2 regions of the Marinobacter sp. SBS5 genome follow, and region 2 is predicted to be linked to the other one. Evidence: riboswitches for the same ligand, from Rfam matches in the RefSeq annotation. Region 2 holds a riboswitch; the other holds the start of a gene.

Region 1 (12,294 bases), 230 kb from region 2:
TCGAACGGCGACAGGTCTTCGGGGCGCACGTTGTTGTCAGGCTCACGGCCTTCCTCGATGGCCAGAGCCTGATGACGAACTCGGACAATGGATATGAATTCCAACGCGTCCCGCAAGTTGCCGGCATCGTCATCGACCAGCAGCTTGGTGTTAGCAATGTCTTTCAAGCGTTCAAACGAGTTCTGGGAGCGCGAGCCGCAGGCCAGAGCATGCACGCGGATCAGATCGGACAGAGGCGCGGTGCCCCGGCGCTTCAGGTTGAACGTTTTTTGATGCTTGCCGTCTTCTTCGAGCACGAAGGTTCGGAAGAAACCCAGCGGCGGTGTGCGGTTTAGCGCGTTACGGGCCATCAACGTCAGGAACCGTTGGCTGCTGGACGCTTTATCGGCGACCAGAGTTTTCAGCTGTTCGGCAAAATCGGTTTCGCCGTGGATGCCATCCAGATCGAAGAAAATGTTGCTGTTGAGCAACGTCTGACCGTTGGGGTTCTCAATCCAGTCGGTGAAGTATTTCTTCCACACCTTCAGCGGTTGGCGCCATTTTGGATTGGTGGCCATGATGTCGCCGGTGCAATAGGTGTAGCCGCACTCGGCCAGCCCGTCTGAGACGAACTTGGCCATCGCTAGAAAGTACTCGTCATGTTCTTCCGGAATGAAACTGTCGTCCAGAATCAGGGCGTTATCCTGGTCGGTCACCACCAGTTGTTCATCCCGCGCCATGGAGCCCAGCGCCATATAACAGTAGGGGACGGGTGGAGGGCCGAGTTTCTCCTCCGCTAACTCCAGAAGGCGTTGGCTGAAGCTTCGGCCAATACCGGCCATGGCACTGCCCACCATGTGGGAGTTGGCGTCTTCGTTGACCATGCGGACGAAACTGTCCCGCACGTCCAGACTGATTTTTTTCAGGCCTTTTACGTCATGTTTATGGAAGATGTTACTGACCAGATACAGACTGCTTTGGCTTTCGTATTTAACGATATCAGCCAGTGCGATGATGCCCCGCACTTCATCGCCGTCCATCACCGGCAGGTGGTGCACGTTGTTGTGCAGCATCTTTAGCATGGCTTCGAAAATAAACGCTCGGGTGCTGATGGTGATCAGCCCTTCCGTCATGATTTCACTGACCGGGGTCTCGGACGCCAGAGCGTGGTTGACGGCACGAGTACGCAGATCGCGGTCGGTAATAATGCCCACGAGCTTGGGGGTGTCACCGCTTTCATCCATCAAGGGTAATGATGAGACGCCATTGTCCGTCATGATGCGGGCGGCTTCCTGCAGCCTGACAGTGGTTGGTGCACAAACCAGCGCACGGGAGATCAAGCGGGTGACTCGGGCTGTCATCAACTGGTTCGACTTTTCCCGCCGAGAAACCGCTGAACGCAGGCGGCTGCGGTCTTCGATTTCGACAAAGTCGGCGAAGTTGTCGTCATGCTCCCAAAGATAGTGGAAGACATGCTCCGGAATCTTGTAGATGAGGCTGTCTTCAATCGCTTTGACCGGGAAGCGCACCTTCTTGTTCATCATCAAACCGAACTGGCCGAAGATCTCGCCTTCACCGACCCGACTGTAAAGTTCGCCCGAGCGCCGGTAGATTTCGACGGCACCGCTGCGAAGGTAATGCAGGCACTGTGCTTGTTGACCAAGCTCGACAATCTGAGTGCCGGCACGAACGTAGACCACCTCGATGTTGGTGACGATTTTGTCCAGTAAGTCGTCGGACATTTCATCAAAAGGGGCGTGTTGGGTAATGTGATTTTGAATGTCCAGCAGTTCGGCCTGCATGCTCTCTCCAGCTAGTGCGTGTTCTGGCCAAACTATAGCAGTTGTGCATTTTTTTGGTGTACCTTTGCGCTCTTACTTATGGGCCTTCAGGAGGCTTGGCATGGCTAACAAGTTGCTGGTGATCGGTGGTATTCGTTCCGGCAAAACCGCGATGGCAGAGCAGCGAGCGCAAGCGGCGGGAGAGCCGGTGGTGTATGTCGCAACCGCCACCGCGGGTGATGACGAGATGGCGCAGCGGATTACCCGGCACCAGGAGCAACGACCAGCCAGCTGGGGGCTGGCGGAAGAACCGTTGCAGTTGGCCAAGGTGCTTAAGGATGTTCAGGCCGAAACGGCTAACCCGCCTCTGTTGCTCATTGATTGTATGAGCTTGTGGGTGAGTAATTTGCTGTTTGCTGGCGACGAGGTGTTTGCTCGGGAACGGGAGGCGTTTCTTGATGCGGTAGAGCACTATTCCGGCTCGGTGGTGGTGGTCACCAACGAGGTCGGGCTGGGCACCATCGGTATGGACCCGCTCACCCGGCGCTTTGCGGATGAGCTGGGCTGGCTGAATCAGGCGCTGGCCCAGCGCTGTGACGAAGTGGTTATGTCAGTCGCGGGCCTGCCTTTAGTGCTCAAGGGTGCTTGATAACGTTTAAGGTTGGTGGCTGATCACGCTGCGAAACAGACCAAATTCAGACTGGTCGATCTGAATACGGCTGCGGCAGGCGTAAGGCACGGCAAAGCCGGTGAACGATTTTTCCAGCGGTATGCCCAATACATCTGCCAGTATCATGCGAATCACACCGCCATGGCAGACCACCAGCACCTTTTGCCCAGACAGCTTTTCCTGCCAGTGATTGATGCTGTGGATAACTCGGTCGTAAAAGTCGGGGACCGGTTCACCGCCGGGCGGAATGAAGTTGATTGGATCTTGCCAGAAGCGATTCAGACGATCACCGTAACCTTCCTCGACTTGTTCAGCCGTCAGCCCTTCCCACTCGCCAAAGCCGATTTCCCGCAGCTCGTGTTCGATATGCAGCGGAATGTTCCGTTGCTCGGAAAGCTTTTCAGCAAACCGTTGGCAGCGCGCCATGGGGGAGCTGACGATGGCATCCCAATGGTCGGTGCTGGCGATGGCGGCTTGCATTTGCTGCCAGCCTTGCTCGCTTAACGGGTCATCCTTGCTGCCCCGGAACATGGGGCCGCCTTCGGGTTCACCGTGGCGGATCAGGTCGAGAATGGTGGTCATGATGTTTTACTCTTCCGATTTCCCGCTGATGTTGGCATCTGCAAAGCTTGCCATAAGATTGTGCAAAGCACAGGCTGAACGAAGCAAAGGCACCGCTACGGCCGCGCCGCTGCCCTCGCCCAAACGCATGCCGAGATCCAGCAAGGGTGAGGCTTCCAGAGCTTCCAGCACTGCGTTGTGGCCGGGTTCCGCTGAGCGGTGGGCGAACAACAGCCAGTCTCGAACGCGCGGTTGCTGGTGAACAGCGATCAGCGCGGCGGCTGAGACGATAAAGCCATCCACAAGAACCGGAATTTCCCGGGCGGCACTGCCCAGAATGGCTCCAACTAAACCAGCAATTTCGAATCCACCCAATGAAGCCAGCACGGTCAACGCTTCTTTGTTGTCACCGTGGCGGACCAGAGCTTTTTCGACGACGGCTGCCTTACGAGTAACCCCTTCTGCGTTCAGGCCTGTTCCGGGGCCCACCAACTGCTGTGGGCTGTGGCCCAAGAGGGCACAGGCAATGGCCGAGGCGCTGGTGGTGTTGCCAATGCCCATGTCGCCACCGATAAACAGCCTGCAGCCAGCCGCTTTTGCTCTTTCGGCGGCGTTATCTCCGCTGGTCAGCGCCGCTTCCACCTGTTCGCGGGTCATGGCGAAGGTTTGCGCCATATTGGCCGTGGAGGGTGCGATGACTTGGTCAATGACACCTGGTAGCTCGGGTACTTCCCCGACAGTGCCCAAATTCACCACTTCCAGACTGGCGTCAAGCTCTTTCGCCATGACGCTGATGGCTGCGCCGCCATGGGCGAAGTTGGCAATCATTTGCGCGGTGACAGCCTGTGGAAAAGCGGATACGCCTTCGGCACAGACGCCGTGATCACCGGCGAAAATAACCATACGAACCGGATCAACGGCCGGCGTTTCACTGCCCGACAGGCCAGCGAGTGTAACGGCAACCTGTTCCAGTTTTCCCAACGAGCCGGGCGGCTTGGTGAGTACCTGCTGACGAGCCAAGGCAAGCTCTGAATGCGCTTGGGAAGGTGTGGGGGGCTGCTGAAGCCAGCTTTGGGGCAGAGGCATGGAGTGTTCCTTGTGAACAGAAAGTGGGGATGGTCTATCTGTGGCGGAATAGTGTCAAGGAGAGGCTTCGGTCGGGTAGACTTGCCGCCATTCTTTGTGAGGGTTTGGTTTTGGAAGCGTTTTCGATCTCGGTCGCCGTATGCTGTGTCGCGGTTCTGTTGGATGCTTTGGTTGGGGAGCCACGCCGTTGGCACCCGTTGGTAGGGTTCGGCTGTGTGGTTGCTTTGATTGAGCAGCAATTTAATCGTCTGCCGCAACAAGCTGACCGTAGCGTGATTTCAGGTGGACTGGCAGCTGTGTTGTTGATGGTACCAGTGGTTGCCGTGGCGGTGGCTTTGCAAGCACTGTTGAGTGGCTGGGCTGCGTTGTTGGTGCAAGTGATTGTGCTTTGGCTGGCCATTGCGCTGCGGGGCTTGACCGAGCATGGTAAGGCGGTATCGGACGCTTTGCTGCAGGGTAATGGTGAGCAAGCCCGTGAAGCGGTGGGGCGCATCGTTAGCCGGGATGCCGAGTCGCTTTCTGACAGCGGGGTGGCCGCTGCTGCTGCCGAGTCCATGTTGGAGAACGGTGCGGATGCGGTCTTTGCCAGCCTGTTCTGGTTCTTAATGGCGGGCTTGCCGGGGGTGGTTTTGCACCGCATGGTGAATACCTTGGATGCCATGTGGGGCTACCGCAATGAGCGCTACCTGTATTTCGGGCGCTTTGCTGCTCGGCTGGATGACCTGATGAACTGGGTGCCCGCCCGATTGACGGCGCTGACCTACGCTCTGCTGGGCAACACCCGGCTGGCCATGAGGTGTTGGTTTAGTCAGGCAAAAACATGGGACAGCCCCAATGCAGGCCCGGTAATGGCGGCAGGGGCCGGAGCGCTGGCTGTTTCGCTAGGTGGCCCAGCGCCCTACGCCAGCGGGATTAAACAACGGTCCCGGTTGGGCTGCGGCCCTGAAGCAACGGCCCAGACGGTGGAAGGCGCCATTGCTTTGGTACAGCGGGGCGTCGGCCTGTGGTTGATCGTCTTGGCGGTGTTCGCGCTCGGTTTCTGGGCCGGAGGTGCCGGATGATTCCGTTCCGTTCTCCTGAGAGCCCAGAACACGGCGGCAGGCTGGAAGTCGCGGTGCGGAAATGGGGGATACCCCGAGAGCAGTGGCTTGATCTTTCTACGGGTATTAACCCCGTGCCCTACCCGGTTCCTGTGATCCCAATGGAGGTATGGCAACGCCTGCCCGAGCCGGATGACGGGTTGGAAGACATCATCCGTAACTGGGCTGGCGCACCGGCCGATGCGGCCTGTCTGCCCGTTGCTGGCAGCCAGCAAGCCATTATGGCTTTGCCGGCAGTTCGTACGCGCCTGCATGGCCTTGGCCAAGTGGCGGTACCCATGCCGGGTTACCGGGAACACGGTCATGCCTGGCACCGGGCCGGTTTTGACGTGGTGGGTATTTCCGCTGAACAGGCGCTGGCGGATGATCTGGACTGGCTGGATTCGGTGGATGTGGTGGTTTGGATTAATCCGAATAATCCTACCGGCCAAGTGCTGTTGCCTGAACGATTGTTGGCTTGGCGGGAGAGGCTGCAGCGGAATGGTGGTTGGTTGGTTGTGGATGAGGCTTTCATTGATGGCTATCCAGATCATGCTCTCGACCCATGGGCTGGTGCCTCGAATCTCATCATATTACGGTCACTGGGCAAGTTTTTCGGGTTGGCCGGCATCCGTGCGGGAGCCGTGTTGGCTGAGGAAGCGCTGGCAACGCAGTTAATTCATGAGCTGGGGCCTTGGTCCGTTAGTGGGCCGACCTGTTACCTTATGAAGCAGGCTTTGGCGGATGTGGCTTGGCAAACACAGACCTTAAAAGAGCTGCAAGAAGCATCATCGCGAATGTCCGATCTGCTTGAAAAACATGGCTTGTTGGCCCGCTCTGGCACGCTGCTGTTTCAAACAGTGCGACACCCGCGTGCAGCGGAGATCGCAGACAGTCTCGCCCGATGTGGAATTCTGGTGAGGTGCTTTGATTCGCCCCCGGCTCTGCGCTTTGGCTTGCCGGCTGATGAGCTCGACTGGCAGTGCTTGGCTGAAGCTCTGTCGGGAATTCATATATGTCATTGACCACCCCCACCCCGGTTGGTAGTCTTGCCCGCGATTTCAGGTGCTCTGCATTTTCATTCCAGACTGGCGATAGTCGGATGAATACATAGAGTGAAACGGGAAGCTGGTGAGAGTCCAGTACTGCCCCCGCAACGGTAATCAGGTTAATAGCAATCCGTAACGCCACTGTGCCAAAGGCATGGGAAGGTGATTGCTCCGGAGCACAGGCTCCCCCTGAAAGTCCGGAGACCGGCCTGAAAGACGGAGCTTCTGAGCTCCGAGCACCAGACGTTGCGGAGGGCGACGGCGGTGGGTGATTCGGCTCTTCAACACCACACGCCCTCCACCCCCGTCCGAATACCCTATTGTCCTTCGCAGTAACTAAGACCGACCGCGCGGGTGCGTGCGGTGAACTGTGAGCGATGATATGACCCCTTCGAAGGCCCTTCCTGCCTTAATCTTGCTGCCCCTGGCATTTCCGGTCACTGCGGCTGGCGGACAAACTGAAAGCTCTACTCTTGAACCAATCGTCGTAACCGCGACCCTTGGTCCGCTGACTGCCGGCGAAAGCCTGTCTTCAGTAACCGTGATCGATGAAGAATCCATTCGACAGAAAAATCCGTCTGATTTTTCCGAACTCCTGCGTGGGCAGCCTGGCATTAACGTGACGGGCAATGGGTCGTTTGGCAAAACCACCAGTGTGTACACGCGTGGCACAGCAAATGATTCAACGCTGTTTCTAGTGGATGGCGTACGTTTGCGTTCAGCCACTTCCGGTGGACCGTCGTGGCAGTACTTCCCGGCTGAGCTCGTTGAAAGAGTGGAAATTGTTCGTGGGGCGAAAAGCTCGCTCTACGGTTCTGATGCTGTGGGTGGTGTGATTCAGGCCTTTACGCTTGATCCAGAAGAGACACCAGCGGGATGGGTAGAAGTCGGCGCGGGTAACTTCAACACGCAAAAAGGCAGTGCCGGTGTTGCTGCCAGCGCTGGAAATACACGGTTTAGTTTAAGTGGCCTGCATAAGGAAACAGACGGTACAGCGGTTATCACCGATGGTGAAGACCGAGGTTTCCGAAATTCTGCGGGAATTGGCCGGATTGTCCATGAGTTGGATTCTGGCGGTGAAGCCAGCTTGGTAGTGGTGCAGAGTGAAGGCAATACAGAATATGAAGGCGGTGACATTGACTTCATGCTTCGGACCATTGGCTTTGGGCTTGAAACTCCAGTAAGCGAATACTGGCGCCAGTCGTTGCAGTTTTCCGAGTCCCGCGATGAGACCGATAATACCACCCCTACCTATAGCAGCACCTTCGATACAAGGTCTCGTGCTGCTCGTTGGGACAACACGTTTACCTGGAATGTACACGAGCTTGTTGTGGGTACCGAACTGATGAACGATGAAGTGGGTGGTACCACAGACTATGCTGAGACCAGTCGCACGAATCTGGCTTTGTACAGCCAGCTGCGATTGAACTTTGGGCCAACAGATTTGATGCTGAGCATACGAGGCGATGACAACGAGGCATACGGGAAGAACGAGACCGGTAGCATTGCACTAGGGCATGCTTTTGACCGCTCACACCGTGTCCGGGTGAGCTATGGCACAGCCTTCCGTGCCCCAACATTTAACGACTTGTATTTCCCAGGGGCTAACCCTGATCTTAAAGCTGAGGAATCTGAGACGGTAGAAGTCGGTTTCAGTGGCCATTACCAGCACTGGTTCTGGGACACTGCGGTGTTTCAGCTTGATGTCGACAACCTGATTGCATGGGCTCCAATGCCCAGCGGCCTGTGGACACCAATGAACGTTAACGAAGCTCGGATTCGTGGTGTGGAGCTCAGCGCTGGCTTCGAGCGCGACGGATGGCGCGGTGATGCAGCCTTGACCTTGCTTGACCCTGAAAATCGTGAAACCGGTAACCGCCTTCAGCGTCGTAGTGGAAAAACCTTGCGACTCGACCTGAGTAAGCAAGTGGGTGCCTGGGACTTTGGCGGAACGGTGGTTGCGGAAGGGTATCGTTACAACGATGCCAGTAACAATGACCGGTTGTCAGGCTTTGCCACGTTGGATTTGCGAGCTGGCTGGCGCTTTGCCCAGGACTGGTCAACGCGTTTGACGGTGGCCAACGTGTTGGATAAAGAATACAGCACCGCTCGATACTCCAGGTCACAAGGTCTGGACTATATTGCTGCGGGCCGCACCGCCATGCTGACCGTCCGCTACGATTTTCAGTAACGTGTATTGATACTGCCGGGAGGCGCCAGTGATAAAGCTGAAAGGTTTGGCTGTGATGTTGGGCTGGATGCTACTGGCACCTCCGGGGCTGGCCGCCCCTATTTGTGTAACGGATGACCTAGAGGTTGAGGTTTGCCTGGACCAAGCGGCCAAACGTATAGCCACGTTGTCCCCCGGCGCCACGGAACTGGCGTTTGCTGCTGGAGCGGGCGATAAGGTGGTCGCTGTGGTGAACTACAGCGATTACCCCGAAGCAGCACTCAAGTTACCCTTGGTAGGTAGTCACACCCGAATAGACCTGGAAGCGTTGTTGGCGCTTAAGCCAGACTTGGTGATTACGTGGCGAACAGGCAACCCACCCGCGCAAATGGAGATGCTGCGAGCACTGGGCTTGCCCATGTTTGCCATCGAGCCGCGCACCTTCGATGGCGTTTCCAAAGTGATTGAACAGCTCTCGATTCTGGCGGGAACGGAACAGGAAGGCTTTGCTGAAGCTGAGCGTTTCCGTAAAGGTATAGCCGTGATTGCGGAGCAGTACCGGGATGCTGAGCCCATACCGGTCTTCTATCAAGTCTGGGAGACGCCGCTGATGACGATCAACAATGATCATCTGATCGGCAAAGTGGTTCAGCTATGCGGTGGGGTGAATGTTTTTGGCGACATGCCACGGCTGGTGCCAAGAATCAGTCCAGAAGTGGTGCTGGAGGCCGACCCTCACGCAATTGTCACCGGAAGCGTTGATGGCATCAAAGATAATCAGCTCGATCATTGGAAGAGTTACTCGGGAATGAGCGCTGTGGCAAAAAATAACTTGTTCTTTGTCCCGGCATCACCGATATCAAGACCGACTCCAAGGCTCCTCGAGGCGAGTCGAGATATTTGCCAAAGACTGGATGTTGCCCGTGAACGCGAGTAAGGCCTGTAAACACCCGCGTAAACAGGTGACGGTACGATGACTCGTTCTTTGCTGGTGCTCATTACGATTTCTCTGGCAGCTCTGATATTGGCCTTGGCCATAGGCAGCGTAAATATTGCCCCTTCCGAACTTTGGAAAGTCATTCAGGGCGAAGGCAGCAGACTGCATCAGACCCTACTGCTGGATTTGCGCCTGCCGCGTACCCTTGCGGCCTTTGCGACCGGCGGCCTGTTAGCTGTGGCGGGTGCCCTGATGCAGGTGCTGCTACGCAATCCGCTGGCTGACCCATACGTGCTGGGGTTGTCCGGTGGCGCCGCTGTTGGCGCGCTATTGGCTATGCTGACCGGAATGGGGGCGCTGGTGATCTCGGGGTCAGCTTTTGCCGGTGCCATGCTGGCAATGGTGTTGGTGTTTGGCCTCGCCCACGGCACGGGCAGCTGGACGGCCTCGCGCCTGCTGCTGACAGGTGTTGTAGTGGCTGCTGGCTGGGGGGCAGTGATTACGCTCATGCTGGCGGTCACCCCCTCCTACAAACTTCCTGGCATGTTGTATTGGCTGATGGGTGATGTTTCCTACGCGCGCACGCCTTGGCCCGCGTTGGTCGTTCTGATTCTAGCGATCGCGGTGATTTTACCGCTTGCTCGTAATCTGAACGTGCTGGCACGTGGCCCCATGCAGGCAGCGGCACTCGGTGTGTCGGTGCGACCGCTTGAGTGGACCATCTATGTACTCGCCAGCCTATTGACTGCAACTGCCGTGACGACGGCAGGCAGTATCGGATTTGTTGGCCTGATTGTGCCCCATATGCTCCGACTGGTATTGGGCAACGATCAGCGCATTATTTTGCCTGCCAGTGCCTTGGCCGGCGGCACTCTGCTTGTGCTCGCGGATACCCTCGCCCGCACAGTGATAGCGCCTGAGCAGCTTCCCGTGGGCGTAATTACTGCGTTACTGGGCGTACCGACCTTCCTGTATCTACTGCACCGGAGCCGTTAATGAGCACGCTGCACACCCGCGACCTGATCATAAACGTGCCTGGTAGATCAGACGGTTTTCCTCTGAACATGAGCGTTGAGCCCGGTCAGACATGGGGCGTGTTGGGCCCTAATGGGGCCGGAAAAACCACTCTGCTGCATACCCTCGCTGGCTTGTTACCTGCACGCAGTGGCCGAGTTGTATTGAACGACTCGCCGCTAATAGAGCTAAAGCGCCGTGATATTGCGCGGCATCTGGGTTTGGTGTTCCAAGAGCGGCAAGACAGTTTTCCCGCAACGGTCATGGAAACCGCATTGATTGGGCGTCACCCGTGGTTGTCGCCTTGGGAAAGTGAGCAAGCTGATGATCAGACCCGTGCGCAACAGGCTTTGGCGGCGATGGATGTCGATCATTTGTCTGACCGATTGCTGAGTACCTTGTCGGGCGGTGAGCGTCAGCGGGTCGCGATCGCAACGCTCATGACCCAGGACCCTGATATCTGGTTGCTTGATGAGCCGACTAACCACCTGGACTTACATCACCAAGTCAAAGTAATGAGCTTACTTAGAGAGCAGTCGGTTGCAGGCAAAACTGTGTTCATGTGCCTGCACGACCTGAACCTGGCCGCACGGTGGTGTAGCCATGTTTTGCTGCTTTACCCCAACGGTGATGCCTGTTGGGGCCCCGTCGACAGCATGTTGAAACCATCCGCACTTGAGCAATTGTATAACCAAAAGCTGATGACCGTAGAGGTCGATGGCGCACCGGTGTTTGTCCCCGTGAGCCCCAGTTAATAACGATGACAGTGGTGAACTTATGAACAAATCCGTACCGGCAGTAATGATTACCGGCCCGGCCTCTGGACAGGGGAAATCCATGGTGACAGCGGCATTGGCTCGTCTGCACCGGAATGCCGGGCGTAAGGTGCGAGTGTTTAAGCACGGGCCGGATTATCTCGACCCGATGGTGCTGGAGGTCGCATCCGGCCACCCCGTCTATCAGTTACACCCTTGGATGACGGGAGAAGATGAGTGCCGTTGGCGGTTGGCTGAGGCAGCACAAGACGCGGACCTCATTCTGATCGAAGGTGCGATGGGGTTGTTCGACGGCGATCCATCCAGTGCTGATCTGGCAAAGCTTATGGGTATTCCCGCACTGCCCGTTATCGATGCCGGCGGCATGGCTCAGACCTTTGGTGCCCTCGTGTTGGGGCTTGCCCGCTTTGATCCAGACCTGTCTGTTTATGACGTGATTGCGAACAAAATTGGTAGCCCACGCCATGGTGAAATGCTGAAAGAGCGACTACCTGAAGGGATTCGTCTGTTAGGGGCTATCCCCAGAAACGACGCCATGAACATACCTGAGCGACACCTAGGATTGATGCAGCCGGCAGAGCTGGGCAACCTCGACCAGAAGCTGGATGACGCTGCCCAAGTGCTGAAAGAGGCGGGGCTCGACGAATTGCCGAAAGCGGTGGAGATTCCTGCCGTTGAACCGGCAACTAAGCCTAAAACACGATTGGCCGGCGTTTGTATTGCGATCGCTCGTGACGCCGCCTTCAGCTTTATCTATCGCGCCAACACCGAGCTGTTGCAGGCCATGGGCGCTGAACTGCACTATTTCTCCCCGCTGGAAGATTCGGAACTGCCGCCCGCGGATGCCCTTTGGCTTCCCGGTGGTTACCCGGAGCTGCATGGCAATGCGCTGGCAGAAAATACCGCGATGGCGAATTCAATTCGTGCCTTTCATAACGCGGGTAAGCCGATATTGGCAGAGTGTGGCGGCCTGATGGCCTGCGCGGAAGAGTTGTCGGATAAAGAAGGCGTTGTACATTCGCTGTATGGCCTCATACCGGGGCGCGCAGCTATGGCCAAGCGCTTACAGGGCCTTGGTATGCACAGCCTGACGGCGGAACAAGGCGAGTTGCGGGGCCACACTTTTCACCGGTCCACGCTTGATACCACTTGGCAACCTGCTGCCCAAACTCAAAAACAGGCGGGCACGGGC
Region 2 (12,294 bases):
TGTGCGAATACACCCGGACCCGAACCAGCCTTGATTGGATGAATCGTCTGGCAAAGGTTCATGTCCCGTGTGGTCCGATTCAGAACATTGCGGAAGTCTTCGAGGATCCGCAAGTGAAAGCACGGAACATGAAGCTGGAGCTGGAACATCCTGAGCTGGGTAAGGTGCCGGGGATTGCTAATCCCATCAAGTTCTCTAAAACGAAACAGAATTATTCCAAAGCGCCTCCCTTGTTGGGTGAAGATACCGATGGAGTACTTCAACGCATACTAGGCAAGTCTGCGGATGATCTTCAGGCGTTACGCGCCGGTGGCGTTCTGTAACTTCGAAGGCACTTTTTTCTCCACCGTGGCGTGCCGTGTTTAACAGGTCGGCCACGGTTTTTTTAACGCAGGAGAACCATATCTATGTTGGTTAGTTATCATCGTATCGACGAACTGGGTGTAATCACCATAAATAACCCGCCGGTTAATGCACTGTCTCATGGCGTACGCCAGGGCATTTTTGATGCCGTGGCCCAAGCTCAAGACGACGACTCCAAAGCCGTGGTCATTCTGTGCGAGGGGCGGACGTTTGTTGCAGGGGCCGACATCAGCGAATTCGGAAAACCGATACAGGAGCCTTCACTGCCCCAAGTCAATGCGGCGATTGAGTCCTCAGCCAAGCCGGTGATCTCGGCAATTCACGGTAACGCGCTGGGCGGCGGGTTTGAACTGACCCTTAGCTGTCATTATCGATGCGCCGTGCCCTCAGCTTTTGTTGGATTGCCAGAAGTGACATTGGGTCTGCTTCCTGGTGCCGGTGGTACTCAGCGGGTGCCCCGACTCATCGGTGTTAAGCCTGCGCTGGATATGATGACCAGTGGGCAAAAAATCAGTGCGGATAATGCTTTGGCTATGGGATTGATCGATCGGGTTCTGGACGGTTCGCTCCCTGAGGCCGCATTTGCTTTCGCGAGAGACTGCATCGTGGATGGTTCGCCCCTGCGGCGTATCCGCGATGACCAGATTCCGCCGGATAGTTTCAGCTCCCAAGACTTTGAGGCATACCGCAATATGCTGAAAAAGCGAAAGCGAGGCCAAGAAGCTCCCCAGAGTATCGTGGATTGCGTGGAAGCGGCAATGACCAAGCCGTTTGACGAAGGATTAGCCTACGAGCGTTCTCGCTTTGTTGAGCGCTCTCAATCTGAGCAATCCGCTGCGCTGCGTCATGTTTTCTTTGCTGAGCGCCAGGCTCCGAAGGTTTCAGGCCTTGATAAAACCGTGAGTCCTCGTGCCATCAAGCGGGTCGGTATTATTGGCGCTGGCACCATGGGTGGCGGTATTGCCATGGCGTTCGCCAACGCGGGTATCCCCGTGACATTGTTGGAGCTCAATCAAGAAGGTCTGGACCGGGGGCTGGCTCTGGTTGCCAGAAACTATGGCATTACCGTTAGTAAGGGCAAGCTGTCACAAGAAGAGGCTGAGGCCCGTCAGGCTCTGATTAACGGCAGTACTGACTACCAAGCGTTGGCCGCCGTTGATCTGGCGATTGAAGCCGTTTTCGAAAGTATGGACGTCAAAAAGCAGGTATTTAGCCGTTTGGATGAGGTCTGTAAGCCGGGCGCGATCCTGGCTAGCAATACCTCGTATCTGGATATCAACGAGATTGCTGCATTCACCTCCCGTCCACAGGATGTAGTGGGCCTGCACTTTTTTAGTCCCGCAAACGTAATGCGTTTGTTGGAAGTGGTGCGAACGGACCAGACGGCGGCTGATGTAATCGCCACCGCGATGGCATTGGGCAAGCGCATTAGTAAGGTGCCTGTTCTGGCTGGCGTTTGCTATGGATTTATTGGCAACAGAATGCTTCGACAATACGCTCGCGAGGCACAGTTGTGCATGATCGAGGGTGCTGAGCCTGAGCAGATCGACGGTGCGTTGACGGGGTTTGGCATGGCGATGGGGCCACTGGCCGTTGGTGATCTGGCGGGTTTGGACATTGGTTATAAGGCACGTCAGGCGCTCACCGATGACCAGAAAGGCGACCCTCGCAGCTACTGCATTGCCGATGCCCTCGTGGAAATGGGGCGGCTCGGTCAGAAAACAGGGGCCGGCTATTATAAGTACGACCCCGAAACCCGAGCCCGTTCTTCTGATCCGGAGGTTCTGGCGGTGATTGAGGCCCAGGCGCGTAAGCACGGTGTAGTGCGTCGTAGCTTTACCGATGAGGAAATTCTCGACCGGCATTTGCTGGCTTTGGTCAACGAGGGTTTCCGGATATTAGAGGAGGGCATTGCCCAGCGCCCGAGTGATATCGATGTGGTTTATCTGTGTGGCTATGGCTTCCCGTCATATCGGGGGGGGCCGATGTTTTACGCAGCTCGTAGAGGCTTGAAAGAAGTGTATGAGCGCCTACTTGCTCTCCAGAAGCAAACCGGAGAAGCACACTGGGCACCAGCATTACTGCTTGAAACTTTGGTCCTGAATGGTCAGAGCCTGGATGATTGGGCGACAACAAAGAACTGAAGCCCTAGTTGCCGCGCCCGGGGGCGGGCTCCCGCCCCTTAGCCCAGTGGATCAGGGCAGCTTGCATAGCTGATTTTTCACTGTCATCATCCCGCATCTTCAGAAATTGATCGCTTGTCGAACGATCGTTTCAGTTATCGTTGAGAGGGATGATTGCGGGTGAGTCAGAAAGAAATCGATGTTAACAAGGCCGACAAAGAGTTTATGTCGACATTTGCCCGAGGACTTCAACTAATTCGGTCTTTTGGCACTGACACGCCCTCCATGACATTGTCAGCGGTTGCAGAAAAAAACCAGTTGTCGCGAGCGGCGGCCCGACGGTTTTTGCTGACCTTGCAAAAGCTAGGTTATGTTTCGCTGGAGGACAAAAAGTTTCGTTTGACCGCCAAGGTGCTGGAACTTGGCTACTCCTATCTCGCGTCGCTAGATTTTTCCGATACCATCACGCCCTTTATGGAGGAGGTCACCTACCAGTTGGGTGAATCCTGCTCCGCACTGGTGCTGGACGGCCTTGATATTGTTTACGTCGCTCGAATCCCTCGGCGTGGCTTGATCCCCCTTAACCTGCAGATCGGCGCCAGGTTGCCGGCGTATGCAACGTCCGGTGGACGCGTACTGATGTCGGCATTAGCGAATCAGGAGTTGGAAGATTTACTTCAAAAGACCCACTTTGAAAAACTAACAGCTTATACCAAGGGCCCAGACGAGCTCCGGCAGGAACTGGAGAAAATCCGCACCAACGGCTACGCCATCGTGGATCAGGAGCTGGAGCTAGGCATGCGCGCGCTGGCTGTGCCCGTGCTTGATCGACGCGGCCAGGCACGGTTTGCGCTGAACTCGAGTAGTCATGTCAGCACCGTTTCTCTGGATCGGATTGTCGAAGAATATGTCCCGATCATGCAACATGCCGCCCGGAAAATCGCCGAAGTCCTACCGTAACCAACCCCAGGCCTTTCTTGTTTTCAAGTTCCCGCTCTCTGGCTCGACCTTGGGCAGAGAGCTAAACCGAACCGTTCTCACTGATCGTCGGCTTAGGGCGAACTCCAGATAGTCTGAATCTTTCGATTGCGGCGCGTTTAAGCGTTGCCGCGATATAGCTGTGGGCGAATTCCGGTTTTCATGAAACGTAAATGCTGCTGTCTGGTGTGGCAAAAATATCTTGCACCTCTTTATTGAATGTGTGAAATTACCTGCGCGAACAATAAGCGAACATAAGTTCGATATTCGAACATATTAGGGTCTTATGAGGACAATCATAAAAATGATCAAAGCAATGAAACTTCGTTTAACGCGCTCAGTTCTGTGCGCTGTGGGTGCGGCTTGCGTGGCTCTGGGTAGCACAGCCCAAGCAGATGAGTGGCCTGACGATAACATTCGCCTAGTGGTCCCTTACTCTGCTGGCGGCACAACCGACCTACTCTCCCGTAAAGTAGCGGATCTCCTGCAGCGTGAATTGACGACGGTTGTGGTGGAAAATCGCCCAGGAGCGGGTTCTACCGTAGCCACAGGCCAGCTAGCTCGCGGTGGACGCGATTCCGATCACATGTTGCTGATGGCCTCGCCGGGCCACACGATTGGCGCGGCGATTTATCCAAACCTGAGATACGACCCCATCGCAGACTTCGTATTTATCCGCAACGTCATTAATATCCCGAACGTCATGGTGGTTCCGGGCAACAGCCCCTACAACACCGTTGCCGAATTTGTTGAAGCTGCCCGTGAACAGGAGTTGTCGTTCAGCTCCCCTGGTATCGGTAGCTCCGTTCATATGTCCGGTGAGCTGTTTAAAAACCTGACCAAATCCAACCTTGTGCACGTGCCCTTCCGTGGATCGGGTGAAGCTTTGCCAGCCCTGCTGGCGGGTGACGTGGATGTTGCCTTCGAAAATATGCCGACGGTTTATCCTCATATTCAGTCTGGCAAGCTCAAGGCGCTGGCGGTCACAACACCGAACGAATCTGAATTCCTGCCGGGTGTCCCAGCGATGCAGCAGGCGGGTAAAAGCTATGGTCTGGAGAATTACGAAACGTCGGCTTGGTTTGGTCTGATTGCTCACAAGTCGTTCCCGGAAGAAGGATTGGCGACGCTTCAGAAAGCGCTGGATAAGATGATGTCAGGAGAAGGTTTTCAAAAGTTTCTGCCGCAGTTTGGTGCGGTCGCTGGCACAGAAGTGGGTGATGATTTCCAACAGTTTGTTCAGCATGAGTTGACGAAATGGTCTGAAGTTTCCGAGCAGGCAAACCTGAAACGCTGATAGGAACTGCTATAGAGGCGGGATTGAGTCCTAGGGCCATCCCGCCTCTTTCTTTGAGGCTGATCAGTATACAGAGGTCATTCATGGAAAAATCTGAGATTCATACCGTTGCGACGATGGGCAACCATCATGGTCGGTGGAACCCTAATTCACTGCTTGGTGGGGCTTTCTGCATCTTGGCGGCAATCTTCCTGTTCTATGTGGTTCCCACCCACATCAATATGCCCCCCTACATGCAGCATCCTTTGCTCTCGCCACGATTCCTACCTCAGGTGGCAGGATGGCTGGTTTTTATCCTGTCGTTTCTTCTGATGATTGACGGAATGACGAAGCCGCCCAAGCGGACCGAAACCGATGAACTCCGCCGGGGTGTGCCGCTGGCCCGTCAAGCCTTGATGCTTGCAGCCGGGGTGGTTTACGCGATTTTTTTTGAAGAACTGGGTGCCATGGGAAGCGGCATTCTGGCCAGCGCCTTTTTGTTCCTCGCCAGTGGTCTGCGGGGGCTTGGGGTTTATGCCTTGGCCTTGGTCTTTCCGGTGATCGTGACGCTGCTATTTATCTATGTGCTGAATGTTCCACTTCCGGTTGGAACACTTTGGGAAATGCTCTTCCAGATCTGAGGTATCCCGGCCGACATGAACTGGGGCTCAAAGCAGAGCAAAGGCATCCGTCTGGTATCAGACAGAACGTTTCGGATTAAACACAATGGAAAATATTTCAGAAGTCTTAACGCTCTTTCTGAGCGTCGATAACTTTCTTGCTATCGCGGCCGGCGTTTTGATCGGGGTCGTGGTAGGCGCTATTCCAGGCCTGACCGCCACAATGGCGGTAGCGCTGGCTCTACCCTTCACTTTTTCGATGGAACCGGTAACCGCCATTCTTCTGCTGGTGGGCATCTATAAAGGTGGAATGTACGGCGGCTCTATAACTGCCATTCTGATCCGTACCCCGGGGTCGCCGGCCGCAGCCTGCACGTTGTTGGACGGTTATCCGATGGCACAGCAGGGGCAGGCCAAAAAGGCGTTGAAGACTGCGCTGTATTCATCCGTGGTCGCGGATATGATCTCGAACGTGGCGTTGATCTTTTTCGCCGCGTATCTGGCCAAGATTGCCCTCAACTTCGGGCCTCCGGAGTATTTCTGGCTGATCTGTTTTTCGCTGACCATCATCGTGTCGGTGTCCGGAACCTCGGTTGTCAAAGGGCTTATCGCCGCCGGCCTCGGTATCATTGTTTCGACCGTTGGGCTCGATGCGGTGTACGGTACTCAGCGGCTGACCTTTGATAACTACAATCTGATGGACCGGGTCTCGTTCATACCACTGCTGATCGGCCTGTTCGCTATTCCTGAAGTTATCGATTTTTATACATCCAAGGTGGCGCCGCACATACGCACGGCTGTGACCGGTGCCTCCTTGACGTGGAAAGAATTCAAGGGCTCTCTGAAAACAGTGGTTCGGGGCAGCATTATCGGTGTCATTATCGGTGCGATTCCGGGCACGGGCGCCACATCTGCGGCGTTCATCTCTTACAGTGAAGCCAAGCGGACATCACCACGCAAGGCCAATTTCGGAAAGGGTGAAGTGGAGGGTGTTGCGGCAGCCGAGGCGGGCAATAACGGTGTAGCAGGTGCCACCCTGATTCCACTGTTGTCACTTGGGATTCCGGGTGACGTGATCACCGCGATTATCCTCGGAGCCTTCATGATCCACGGTCTGACGCCGGGCCCAGTCTTGTTCCAGGAAAACCTGACTCTGGTTTACGCTTTGTTTTGCGGCATCATGGTTAGCTCTTTTGTGCTGGTTTTTGTGGGGAACGCCGCGATCCGTTATTTCTCGCTGATTGCGGACATACCGAAAACCATACTGTTACCCATTGTTTTGATGTTTTGCATTTACGGAGCGTACGCAGTCAATAACAATACGTTCGATATCGGTCTGATGCTGGCGTTCGGACTCATGGGCTTCGTGTTCAATCGCACCGGCATTGCCGCGGCGCCCTTTCTGATTGGGTTTATTCTGGGGCCTATGTTCGAGGATAATCTGCGGCGAACTATCCTGATTAGTAAAGGCGATCCGTCGATCTTCTACAGAGGTCCGATTACTTGGGTCTTCATCATGCTTACGGTGGCGTCTCTGATATTTGCAGTGCATCGCTACTGGGTAGCGAGGAAAGAAGAGCGTGCAGAGCTTACTGCTCAGTGAAAGGTGTGAATTGGAATTAGTAGCTCCGCTGTGTGGCGATGGCAATGTTGTTCGCCAACGGCGGTTAGCTACCGGCATACAACTTAGAGGTATGGATCAATTGGCAAACTATACCTTCGCATCATAAATATCGAGGAAGATAACGGTTTTATGTCCAAGACTTGCTAGACTTGTCAGCCACATTTTTCTGAGAAGAGTCTCGCGATGCCCACAACCGTGATCTCCGGCTTTACAAGAAACTTCCTCGGCAACGCGCCTACCTGGTACAAGCAAGTCATCCTGTTGTTTTTGATCGCCAATCCAATTGTGATGTACGTATTCGGGCCAGGCGTTGCGGGCTGGTTGTTGATTGGTGAATTCATCTTCACGCTGGCAATGGCGCTCAAGTGTTACCCGTTGCTGCCGGGCGGGTTGTTGGCGGTGGAATCCTTGTTGATTGGCCTAACCACCGCCGATGCGGTCTACAACGAAGTGCTCACCAACTTCCCGGTTATTCTGCTACTGATGTTCATGGTGGCGGGCATTTACTTCATGAAGGAGCTGTTGCTAGTTACCTTCACCCAAATTCTGGTGGGCGTGCGTTCAAAATCGGCACTCTCATTGCTCTTCTGCGTTGCCGCCGCGATTTTGTCCGCGTTTTTGGATGCGCTTACCGTCACTGCGGTGATCATCAGCGTGGCGGTAGGCTTCTACTCGGTGTATCACAAGGTCGCATCCGGTAAGGGCTATCAGCAGAAAGATCACAACGCCAACAGCGATGCCGAAGTGGTCGAACTGCACCGGGAAGACCTCGAAAACTTCCGTGCCTTTCTGCGTAGCTTGTTGATGCACGGTGCCATCGGTACCGCGCTTGGCGGCGTGGCGACCATGGTGGGTGAGCCTCAAAACCTGTTGATTGCTAAAGTGGTGGGCTGGGACTTCGCAGGCTTCTTTTTACACATGGCTCCGGTCAGTTTGCCGGTGCTGGTTGCCGGTTTGTGCACCTGCTGGGCGCTGGAAAAGCTGCGTTGGTTTGGCTACGGCGGCCGGCTGCCGAAACCGGTACGTCGCGTGCTGGAAGAGTTTGCCGAAAATGAGCGCACCAGCCGCACGGCTTCCGATAAAGCCGCACTTTGGGTTCAGGCAGCCGCCGCTGTGGTTCTGGTGTTGGGGCTCGCGCTCCACATTGCAGAAGTGGGGCTGATCGGCCTCTTGGTGATCATTCTGATTACCTCCTTTACCGGGGTGATCGATGAACACAAAATCGGTAAAGCCTTTCAGGAATCCCTGCCGTTCACTTCGTTGTTAGTGGTGTTCTTTGCCATTGTGGCGGTGATCCACGAGCAACATCTGTTCAAGCCCATTATCGATTACGTCCTGAGTTTGCCCGAAAGCCAGCAGCCGGGCATGTTTTTCATCGCCAACGGTGTGTTGTCCATGATCAGCGACAACGTCTTCGTGGCCACGGTGTACATCAGTGAAGTGAAGCAGGCTTTGGATAGCGGCAGCATCAGTTACGAACACTTCCAAACACTGGCTGTGGCGATCAACACCGGTACCAACCTGCCGAGTGTTGCCACACCCAATGGCCAGGCCGCGTTCCTGTTCCTGCTCACCTCGGCTATCGCACCTCTGGTGCGCTTATCCTACGGTAAGATGGTGATCATGGCCTTCCCCTATACGCTGGTGATGGGCGGGGTCGGGTTGTATATGGTTACCCATGCTTTCTAAACCATTCTGAGTATTGGGTTGCACAGACAATCTTTCGATCTGTTACTCTTTGCTATCGTTAAAGAGATTCCAGAGGGTTGTTATGCGCCTAAGCCTTCTCAGGTCCAGAGCATGGTTCCGCTTCACTCGTGTGTTTTTGAGCGGGCTGTGTCTCTGTGTGGTTTTGAGCTCTGTGCACGCAGAAAACATTCAGCACACTGATCCAGGCACGCGCACCCTGCGTGTTGCTTACATGGAGTTCCGTCCGGTTACCTACCAGAACGCCTTCGGCGAGCCAGAAGGCGTAATGGTGGGTATAACCGAAAAGGTGGCCAAGGAGGCTGGCTATAAGCTGGAGTTTTTGTACCTTCCGGTCAGTCGCGCTTATCTCTATTTGAAAAAGGGCACGATTGATTTTGCGCTGGGTTTGACCGAAGTTCCCGCCTTGAACGGTGCTGTGATCGACAGTGAGATCAATCTGGTTTCGGTTGCATTGAGTGCCTGGTATCGCGAAGGCCAAGCGCCGATCACGCACATAGACGACTTTCGGGATCGAGTCGTGATACTGATCAACGGTTTCACTTATGGCGGTCTTCGGTCATGGCTGGAGCAGCAAGACGACATCCGCATTACCAATGCCCCCAATCACCGCTCTGCCATCGATATGCTCAAACGTGGCCGAGGGGACTACCTGCTGGATTATCGTGATCCAGTTCTTGAAGAATTGACGAAATCCCGGGATTTATTGATTCAAGAAAGTGAAATCCGCACCCGGAAAGGCGCGTGGTTGTTCTCGGCTGCTACATCGAGGGCGGAAGTGCTTCGTGCAGAGTTTGATGCTGCCTATCACCGTTTGGCTGAACGAGGCGAGGTACCTCCGGCCGACACCAGCGAACAACCTATCCTGTTACGGGGCTATCCAGCGCTTTAAAGAGTGAAACTCCCCCCATCTTGTTTCTCTTTGAGTTCGTGTATATAGTTGTGATGTCTCTGGCTAGCTACCAGATGTTGTGTTTTGAGCGAAATTCAAACACATCGTTTAAAAGGTAGCCGGGAATCCGGTGAGAATCCGGAACTGACGCGCAGCGGTATTGGGGAACGAGCGTGGCATATTGACACTGGCAACCGCCGGGAAGTCGCCACACAAGGCAGAACCACAAGGTTCATGCCCCTGAGTCCGAAGACCTGCCAGAGACGTGTTGTTTTCTAACGCCACAAAGAAAACAGCTCGACTGCACCTTCGCGACTCAGGCGCCTGCATTTGGCACCATAAGGTGAGCAGCAACGAACATGGCACAGCGACAGCCCGATCGGGTTGATGCTTTGTTCGTCCTGCGTACGCGAAGGTTATAGAACTCACGCGTATTCAGGAGATAACGGTATGTCTGCTACAGCTCTGGCCGAACCGCGGCCCACCTCACCATCCGACACAGAAGCCCTGCAGGTTATTAAGCGCAACGGCAATCTGGTCAGCTTCACTCCCTCTAAAATCAGCGTAGCCGTTACCAAAGCCTTCTTGGCGGTTGAAGGAGACAAAGCCGCTGGGTCTGCCCGTATTAACGATGCCGTACACCGCGTAACTGAACAGGTTGTTCAAGCCATCAGTCGTCGTTTGAAAGCTGGCGGCCGGGTACACATCGAAGACATACAGGACCAAGTTGAACTGGCCCTGATGCGCGCGGAAGAACAGAAAGTAGCCAGAGCCTACGTACTCTACCGTGAAGAACACGCCCGAGAGCGCGCCCAGCACGAACCGGTGGAAGCGCACCCTCATCTCACCGTAAAACAAGCCAGTGGCCGCACCGTACCGCTGGATTTGGGCCTGATGAAGCGCCAGGTTGAGCAGGCCTCCGAAGGCTTGGAAGGTATTGAAGGCGATTCGTTGGTGGAAGAAGCCATTCGCAACCTCTACAACGGCATCGACGAAGCCGAAGTACTGAGCGCACTGATCATGACCGCCCGCGGCCGTATCGAGCGCGAGCCAGACTACAGCGCCGTGACCGCCCGTTTGCTGCTGGAACAACTGCGCCTGGAAAGCGTGACCGCTCTGAACCTTGATACCAGCCTGAACCTTGCGGAGATTTATCCACAGGCTCTAAGCGCCTTTATTCACGCCGGTATTCGTTACGAGTTGTTGGATGAAGCCATGGCCGCGTTCGATCTGGAACAGCTGGGTGCCGCGATTAAGCCCGAACGCGACCAGCAGTTTGGTTTCCTCGGCCTGCAAACCCTGTACGACCGTTACTTCCTGCACTGGAAAGGCGACCGCCTGGAATTGCCACAGGTATTCTTCATGCGTGTGGCCATGGGTCTGGCGCTGCGTGAAGACGACCCCAACAGCCGCGCCATCGAGTTCTATAACCTGTTGTCTTCATTCGACTACATGGCATCCACGCCGACACTGTTCAACAGCGGCACCCGCCACTCCCAGCTGTCGTCTTGCTACCTCACCACCGTGGGCGACGATCTTGAAGACATCTACGGCGCCATTCGCGACAACGCCATGCTTTCCAAATGGGCTGGCGGCCTAGGTAACGACTGGACACCCGTGCGCGCGCTGGGCTCTCGCATCAAAGGCACCAATGGCCAGAGCCAAGGCGTAGTACCGTTTTTGAAAGTGGTGAACGACACCGCCGTAGCGGTAAACCAGGGCGGCAAGCGCAAAGGCGCCGTGTGCGCCTATCTGGAAAGCTGGCACCTGGATATCGAAGAGTTTCTGGAACTGCGTAAAAACACCGGTGACGAACGCCGCCGTACCCACGACATGAACACCGCCAACTGGGTACCGGATTTGCTGATCGAGCGAATGCGGCAAGACCGCGACTGGACCCTGTTCAGCCCCAGCGACGTGCCAGACCTGCACGACCTGTACGGCAACGAATTCCGCGAGCGCTATGAGCACTACGAAGCGCTGGCCGCGGAAGGCAAAATCGAGCTGTTCAAAACCATCCCGGCCAAGCAGCTGTGGCGCAAAATGCTGACCGTGTTGTTTGAAACCGGCCACCCGTGGATCACCTTCAAAGACCCCTGCAACCTGCGCTCGCCGCAGCAGCACAAGGGCGTGGTACACAGCTCCAACCTGTGTACCGAAATCACCCTGAACACCAGCGCCGATGAAATTGCGGTGTGCAACCTGGGCTCGGTCAACCTGGCCGCCCACATCAGCAATGGCGAGCTGGATGTGCAGCGCCTGGAGCGCACCGTAAACACCGCCGTGCGCATGCTCGATAACGTTATCGACATCAACTTCTACGCCGTACCCCAAGCGCGCAACTCCAACCTGAAACATCGCCCGGTGGGTCTTGGCCTGATGGGCTTTCAGGACGCGCTTTACGCATTGGGCTTGCCGTACACCAGCCCGCAAGCGGTGGAATTCGCCGATGTGGCGATGGAACAGCTGAGCTACTTCGCCATCCGTGCATCCGCTGAGCTTGCGGCCGAGCGGGGCGCTTATGCAACCTACGAAGGTTCGCTGTGGAGCCAAGGCATACTGCCCATCGATTCCATCGAACTGCTGAAAAATGCCCGCCGGGAAGGCGATATCAGCGTGAACACCGACAGCCGACTGGACTGGGCTCCGGTGCGTGAACTCATCGCCCAACATGGCATGCGCAACAGCAACGTGATGGCCATTGCGCCGAC

What was found. Region 2 has a riboswitch for cobalamin ahead of ACNQ6O_RS13970 (ribonucleoside-diphosphate reductase subunit alpha). Riboswitches for the same ligand answer to the same signal wherever they lie in the genome.
Region 1: linked by a shared signal. The riboswitch ahead of ACNQ6O_RS12945 (TonB-dependent receptor domain-containing protein) and the one ahead of ACNQ6O_RS13970 (ribonucleoside-diphosphate reductase subunit alpha) in region 2 are both predicted to bind cobalamin.

Annotation. Positions count from the first base shown of each region.
Region 1 is NZ_JBLWAZ010000004.1:295,498-307,791, reverse strand. Features, by position in the region: gene ACNQ6O_RS12975 (putative nucleotidyltransferase substrate binding domain-containing protein) at 1-1,781, opposite strand, end outside; gene cobU (bifunctional adenosylcobinamide kinase/adenosylcobinamide-phosphate guanylyltransferase) at 1,882-2,409, shown strand; gene ACNQ6O_RS12965 (histidine phosphatase family protein) at 2,416-3,012, opposite strand; gene cobT (nicotinate-nucleotide--dimethylbenzimidazole phosphoribosyltransferase) at 3,019-4,071, opposite strand; gene cbiB (adenosylcobinamide-phosphate synthase CbiB) at 4,188-5,138, shown strand; gene cobD (threonine-phosphate decarboxylase CobD) at 5,135-6,181, shown strand; cobalamin riboswitch at 6,229-6,433, shown strand; gene ACNQ6O_RS12945 (TonB-dependent receptor domain-containing protein) at 6,588-8,396, shown strand; gene ACNQ6O_RS12940 (cobalamin-binding protein) at 8,425-9,312, shown strand; gene ACNQ6O_RS12935 (FecCD family ABC transporter permease) at 9,349-10,308, shown strand; gene ACNQ6O_RS12930 (ABC transporter ATP-binding protein) at 10,308-11,081, shown strand; gene ACNQ6O_RS12925 (cobyrinate a,c-diamide synthase) at 11,104-12,294, shown strand, end outside.
Region 2 is NZ_JBLWAZ010000004.1:526,565-538,858, forward strand. Features, by position in the region: gene ACNQ6O_RS13930 (CaiB/BaiF CoA transferase family protein) at 1-323, shown strand, start outside; gene ACNQ6O_RS13935 (3-hydroxyacyl-CoA dehydrogenase NAD-binding domain-containing protein) at 402-2,507, shown strand; gene ACNQ6O_RS13940 (IclR family transcriptional regulator domain-containing protein) at 2,667-3,446, shown strand; gene ACNQ6O_RS13945 (Bug family tripartite tricarboxylate transporter substrate binding protein) at 3,769-4,761, shown strand; gene ACNQ6O_RS13950 (tripartite tricarboxylate transporter TctB family protein) at 4,845-5,381, shown strand; gene ACNQ6O_RS13955 (tripartite tricarboxylate transporter permease) at 5,467-6,963, shown strand; gene nhaB (sodium/proton antiporter NhaB) at 7,168-8,673, shown strand; gene ACNQ6O_RS13965 (substrate-binding periplasmic protein) at 8,846-9,583, shown strand; cobalamin riboswitch at 9,644-9,860, shown strand; gene ACNQ6O_RS13970 (ribonucleoside-diphosphate reductase subunit alpha) at 10,034-12,294, shown strand, end outside.